Linked DNA regions of Ketobacter alkanivorans. The protein of the gene in region 1 interacts with the protein of each later gene in a pairwise test. Links are inferred from orthologs where the notes say so. Each region holds a gene or a part of one and is shown on either strand. Other genes may lie near its edges. The genes, in order: accC and cysM.

The links.
Region 2: the proteins of accC (region 1) and cysM interact in binary tests that used the Escherichia coli proteins (3 or more experiments, as listed by UniProt). The link is inferred for Ketobacter alkanivorans from one-to-one orthologs.

What each region holds. Positions count from the first base shown.
Region 1 is NZ_CP022684.1:3,625,457-3,628,701, reverse strand. Bases 240-3,158 are described here. They hold accC (acetyl-CoA carboxylase biotin carboxylase subunit), read left to right. Parts: upstream 240-985; coding sequence 986-2,332; downstream 2,333-3,158. Other genes in these bases: prmA (50S ribosomal protein L11 methyltransferase), read left to right, coding at 2,460-3,158; accB (acetyl-CoA carboxylase biotin carboxyl carrier protein), read left to right, coding at 515-973; aroQ (type II 3-dehydroquinate dehydratase), read left to right, coding at 240-468. Also shown: more of aroQ, read left to right, coding at 25-239; more of prmA, read left to right, coding at 3,159-3,245. UniProt on the Escherichia coli protein: This protein is a component of the acetyl coenzyme A carboxylase complex; first, biotin carboxylase catalyzes the carboxylation of the carrier protein and then the transcarboxylase transfers the carboxyl group to form malonyl-CoA.
Region 2 is NZ_CP022684.1:1,138,692-1,141,909, reverse strand. The notes cover bases 258-3,149. They hold cysM (cysteine synthase CysM), read left to right. Parts: upstream 258-1,202; coding sequence 1,203-2,096; downstream 2,097-3,149. Other genes in these bases: rlmD (23S rRNA (uracil(1939)-C(5))-methyltransferase RlmD), read left to right, coding at 2,922-3,149; Kalk_RS04805 (3'-5' exonuclease), read left to right, coding at 2,099-2,914; Kalk_RS04815 (response regulator), read right to left, coding at 258-1,031. In the rest of the region: more of Kalk_RS04815, read right to left, coding at 1-257; more of rlmD, read left to right, coding at 3,150-3,218. UniProt on the Escherichia coli protein: Two cysteine synthase enzymes are found. Both catalyze the same reaction. Cysteine synthase B can also use thiosulfate in place of sulfide to give cysteine thiosulfonate as a product.

The DNA.
Region 1 (3,245 bases):
AAGACCACAGGAATCACCCTCATTATGGCGAAATTGCTGGTACTCAACGGGCCGAATTTGAACCTGCTGGGCACTCGGGAGCCCGGCATCTATGGCACCCAGACCCTGGATCAGATCCAGCAGCACCTGTGCACGGTGGCCAGCACCCTGGGGCACCAATGTGACTGCCTGCAAAGCAACCGGGAATACGAACTGATCGAGCGCATCCACGCCGCCATGACCGACGGCACCGATTTCATCATCATCAACCCCGGTGCGCTGACCCACACCAGCATTGCCCTGCGTGACGCCCTGCTGGGAGTCAAAATCCCGTTTATCGAAGTACACCTTTCCAATGTTCACGCCCGCGAAGAATTCCGCCAGCACTCATATCTGTCGGACATCGCCGTGGGCGTGATCGCCGGTTTGGGCCCACAAGGCTACGAACTGGCTATGCTGGCCGCATCTCAACAGCTGGCCAAACAATAAACGATTAGACCAACGCCGTTTCACAACATAATAAAGAGAATTTCACATGGATATTCGCAAAGTAAAAAAACTAATCGAGCTACTGGAAGAATCCGGCATCGACGAAATCGAAATAAAAGAAGGTGAAGAATCCGTGCGCATCAGCCGCAACGCCAACCGCGGTGCAGCACCACAATACTACGCGCCACCACCGGCCGCACCCGTTGCCGCCCCTGCTCCCGCTGCAACAGCAGCAGCCCCGGCTGCCGCCCCAGCCAGCAACGAGCCCGATGGCCACAAAGTGAAATCGCCCATGGTGGGCACCTTCTATCGCTCCTCCTCGCCGGAATCCAAACCGTTTGTAGAAGTGGGCCAAAGCGTAAAAGCAGGCGACACCCTGTGCATCGTCGAAGCCATGAAAATGATGAACCAGATCGAAGCAGACAAATCCGGAACCGTGGTAGCGATTCTGGTGGACAACGCCGAGCCGGTTGAATTCGACCAACCTCTCTTCGTCATCAACTAAAAGGCCAACACCATGCTGGAAAAAGTGCTTATCGCCAACCGCGGCGAAATCGCTCTGCGGGTGTTGCGCGCTTGTAAGGAGCTCGGCATCCCCACCGTGGCGGTGTACTCCACTGCCGACAAAGAACTGATGCACATTCGACTGGCGGATGAAGCAGTTTGTATCGGCCCCGCCAAGGCATCCGAAAGCTACCTCAACATACCGTCCATTATCGCGGCCGCCGAAATCAGCGGAGCCACCGCCATCCATCCCGGTTACGGCTTTCTGGCAGAAAACGCTGACTTCGCCGAACGGGTTACCGACAGCGGCTTCATCTTCATCGGCCCCGATGCAGACACCATTCGCCTCATGGGCAACAAAGTGTCCGCCATTGAAGCCATGAAAAAAGCCGGCGTACCCTGCGTACCCGGTTCCGATGGCCCCCTGACTGACGATAACAACGCCATCCTGAAAATGGGCCGCGAAATCGGCTTTCCCGTGATCATCAAAGCGGCCTCCGGCGGCGGTGGTCGCGGCATGCGCGTGGTGCACAGCGAGAAAGACCTGATCAAATCCGTCGCGCTGACCCAGGCCGAAGCCAGTGCCGCGTTTGGCGATGGCACCGTCTACATGGAAAAATTCCTCACGACCCCGCGCCACGTAGAAATCCAGGTGCTGTCTGACGGCCAGGGCAACGCCATCTACCTGGGCGACCGCGACTGTTCCCTGCAGCGTCGCCATCAAAAAGTGGTAGAAGAAGCGCCCGCACCCGGTATCCCGGAAGCGCTGCGCAAAGAAGTGGGCGAGCGCTGTCGCCAGGCTTGCATCGACATCAACTACCGAGGCGCTGGCACCTTCGAATTCCTGTACGAGAACGAAGCGTTCTACTTCATAGAAATGAACACCCGGGTTCAGGTAGAACACCCGGTTACCGAAATGGTCACCGGTGTCGACATCATCAAAGAACAGCTGCGCATCGCAGCCGGGGAAAAGCTCAGCATCAAACAGGAAGACGTTAAAATTGTCGGCCACTCCATCGAGTGTCGCATTAACGCCGAAAACCCCAAGACCTTCATCCCCAGCCCTGGCACCATTACCCACTGGCACGCGCCGGGCGGCAATGGCGTACGCATGGATACCCACATCTACTCTGGGTACAAAGTGCCGCCCAATTACGACTCCCTGATCGGCAAATTGATCACCTATGGCGAAAACCGCGACATTGCCCTGCAACGCATGCGCAATGCCCTGGATGAAATTCTGGTGGAAGGCATCCAGACCAACATCCCCCTGCATCAAGAAGTGATCATGCAGGACAGCGGCTTCAACAAAGGTGGCGTAGACATCCACTATCTGGAGAAAATACTGGGCATGCACTAACCCGCCCAACCGCAGAAAAACGCCGCGCGCAAAACACCGTTTCTGAAACCGCACCAACTTCAGGTAAACTGTGCTTTTGCGCGTGGCACGCCTGCCGCGCCTCACTTATCAGTAAAGAAGCGCCCCAATGCCCTGGATTCAAGTCAAACTGCAAACCACCGGAAGCCGATCCCCCGCCATCGAAGATCTACTGATGGGGCTGGGCGCGGTATCGGTCACACTGGAAGACAGCAAAGACCAGCCCCTGCTGGAACCACCCCTGGGCACCACCCCGATTTGGGACGACACCACCCTCACCGGCTTGTTCGAAGCAGACGCCGACATCGACCTGATCTGCCTGGCACTGCGCAACGAATTGGGCGCAGAGCTACCCATCAAAGTAGAAGCCCTGGAAGACAAAGACTGGGTACGCGAATGGATGGACAGCTTTGAGCCCATCGCCTTCGGCCAACGCCTCTGGGTCTGCCCCAGCTGGAAAACACCACCAGACCAAAACGCCGTCAACATGATGCTGGATCCTGGCCTCGCCTTTGGCACCGGCACCCACGAAACCACCGCCCTATGCCTGCGCTGGCTGGACAGTGCAGACGTGGCTGGCAAAATTGTGGTGGACTATGGCTGCGGTTCCGGCATCCTCGCCATCGCCGCTGCACTACTGGGGGCCAAAACCGTGTACTGCGTCGACAACGATCCGCAGGCACTCATCGCCACCCAGGACAACGCCCAGCGCAATAACGTTACCGACAAAATACAGGTATTCGCCCCAGACACCATGCCCGCCATTCAAGCCAACATCATGCTGGCCAATATTCTGGCAGGGCCACTGATGAGCCTCTCGGAACGACTGGCGGGGCACACCCTCGATGCAGGCAACATCATCCTATCCGGCATCCTCAAGGATCAGGCAAACGAC
Region 2 (3,218 bases), 2.5 Mb from region 1 along the record:
AGCAGGCTTTCGGATGATTTCTGAATGGTATCCAGGTAGTCGCGTTGGGTGAGAGAAATATCGCTTTTGAGCAGCAGGTTGGTGAAGCCAATGATGCCGTTTAGAGGCGTGCGGATCTCATGGGACATGTTGGCCAGGAACTCGGACTTGATGCGGCTCGCCTCCAGCGCTTCTTTTCGGGCCAAATCCAGCTCAATGTTTTGGATCTCAATGGTTTCCAGGGTTTCTCGCAGGTCTTCTGTGGCTTGATCTACGTTTTGTTGCAGCTCTTGCTGGCCTTCCAGAATCGACGAGCCCAGCTGGTTCAGTGCGGTTTGCAGTTCGCGCAGCTCGCCGTAGGCGTCCTCCTCAAGTCGTACCTCCAGATCGCCTTCGCTCATGTCTTCAAGCGCTTTTTTGATCCCGTCGACCACATCGCCGATGCTGTTGGAGAAGCGCAGAGAAATCACCGTGTTGATGGCCAGCGCCAACACAATCAAAAAGGTGGTGTAGAGCAGGCTGCGATATTTGGCGATGATCAGGTTGGAGCGGTCAATTTCCACTTCCAGCCAGCCCGCGTTAGCGTCTCCGCCTGCCAGTGGATGATACGACGACGCAGGGTAGATAGGGTGTATCACCCGTAGGGTGGAATCCGTCAGGCGGCCTGTGGCGGTTGTTGTGTCTGGAGCGGGTAGCAGGCTCACGCCCTCTGCGAGGGGGCGCATCTTCGGCCCGGCGCGGGTGATAAGGGTGCCATCCACCTCATGAATGGCAACAGAGCGAACATTGTCCTCTTCCAGAATTCGCTGGGCATAGAAGGGCACCGTATGGCCCTGACGCTGAGTCATGCTTTCGAAGATGCCGTGGGCAAAGGCTGCGGAAATCATCTCCCCCTGCTCCAGCAGGGATTCATCCAGCTCTTTGAAGCGTTGGGCGGTAAACAGGGTGGCCAGTATCAGTCCGATCACCAAGACAGGGATGGAACTGATCAATAGGGCTCGAGACCGCAAACCCAGGCCTTTCAAGAGGTTAAAGTGTTGTTTCAGTTTCACGTGTTATGACCGATGGCTTTTTAAACAGTATATGCCATCTTCTCCTTATCCCTAATTCCAATGATGTCTTGCCTGCCGTGGACTGCGGCATAAATTGGCGGTAATGATAGGCGCTTACCCCCCGTGCAGGGTACAATAGGCCCCCGTTTGAGCAAACAATTAATCAGAACAATGCATTATCCCACGATCGAAGACTTTGTAGGTAATACTCCCTTGGTGAGGTTACAGCGTTTACCTGGGAACACCAGCAACACCATTCTGGTCAAGCTGGAGGGTAATAACCCTGCCGGATCGGTTAAAGATCGACCAGCTCTCAGCATGATTCAGCACGCTGAGATGCGTGGCCTCATCAAGCCCGGGGACACTCTGATTGAAGCCACCAGCGGCAACACAGGTATCGCCTTGGCCATGGCGGCGGCGATTAAAGGTTACAAAATGGTGTTGATCATGCCCGATAACATGAGTGCCGAGCGTCGGGCAGCCATGAGCGCTTACGGTGCCGAGTTGATACTGGTAACCAAACAGCAGAGCATGGAAGGTGCGCGGGATCTGGCCGAGCAGATGCAGCAGGAAGGTAAAGGCGTGGTGCTGGATCAATTCTCCAATCAGGACAACCCCCTGGCACACTACCAGAGCACCGGCCCTGAAATATGGCGAGACACCGCAGGTACAGTCACTCACTTCGTAAGCTCCATGGGCACCACTGGCACGATTATGGGTACTTCCCGCTTTCTGAAAGAGCAAAAACCTGATATTCAGATCGTAGGTCTGCAGCCGCAGGAGGGTGCGGCCATTCCTGGTATTCGCCGTTGGCCCGAGGAATATCTCCCTAAAATCTTTGACGCTTCTCGCGTGGACACGGTCCTGGATATCGCACAGCAAGATGCAGAGGTGACCATGCGTCGTCTGGCCAGCGAAGAAGGCATCTTTTGTGGTGTTTCTTCCGGCGGTGCCGTTGCAGGAGCGTTGCAATTATCGCAGCAGGTAGAGAACGCCGTGATCGTAGCGATCATTTGTGATCGCGGCGACCGCTATCTGTCCACTGGCGTCTTCGACCCGGCCTGATCATGAATGTACTCGTATTTGACATAGAAACCGTCCCCGACGTTGCCGGTGGCCGCCGTCTGTTTGGTCTGGAAGGGCTGGATGATAACGCTGCCGCTGAAGCCATGTTTAATTTGCGCAGGCAAGAAACCGGCAATGATTTTCTGCGCCACCATCTGCAGAGAATCGTTGCCATATCCGCCGTATTTCGTTCCCGTGATCAGATCGCTGTGTGGACGCTGGGGGATGAGCAGGCGGATGAAAAAACCATTCTTGAAAAGTTCTTCCACCTGATCGAACGTTATTCGCCTACGTTGGTGAGCTGGAACGGTTCAGGCTTTGATCTACCGGTGCTGCATTACCGTGCTTTGGTGCATGGAGTGGCCAGCCCTCGATACTGGGATCAGGGTCATGATGACAAGAACTTCAAATGGAATAACTATCTTAGCCGCTATCATGATCGCCACACAGACCTCATGGATTTGATGGCACTCTATAATAACCGGGCGTTTGTGCCTTTGGATCAGATGGCGGCCTTGCTGGGGTTCCCAGGCAAGATGGGGATGAGCGGCGCCAAGGTGTGGGATGCGTTCCAGCAGGGTGATATCAAAGGCATTCGCGACTACTGTGAAACGGATGTATTGAATACATGGCTGGTTTATCTGCGCTTTCAATTGATACGTGGCGTTATCATGGACGATGGCTATCAAGCTGAGTTGAACATGGTGAAAGACTACTTGCGGCGAGAAGCGCGTCCGCATTTCACAGAATTTTTACAGCACTGGGAAGGCGTAACGGCCGAATCCAGTGAACAATCGTCTGCAGTAAAAGAAGGTTAAGCAGTACATGGCCAGAAGAAGACGCAAGCAAACCCTGCCGGCTGATCCGGTGGAATTACAGATAACTGCGCTGAGCCATGATGGTCGTGGTATTGGTCGTATAAAAGGAAAAACCGTATTCGTTGACAGTGCCTTGCCCAGTGAGACGGTTAAATTTGTTTATACACAGAAACGTGGCAAATTTGATGAAGGCCGCACTGTGGAAGTGCTGCAGCCCAGTGTAGAGCGAGTTCAACCCCAGTGTGCTCAGGCCCATCTCTGTGGTGGTTGCAGTTTGCAACATATGGAACCACAAGCGCAGATT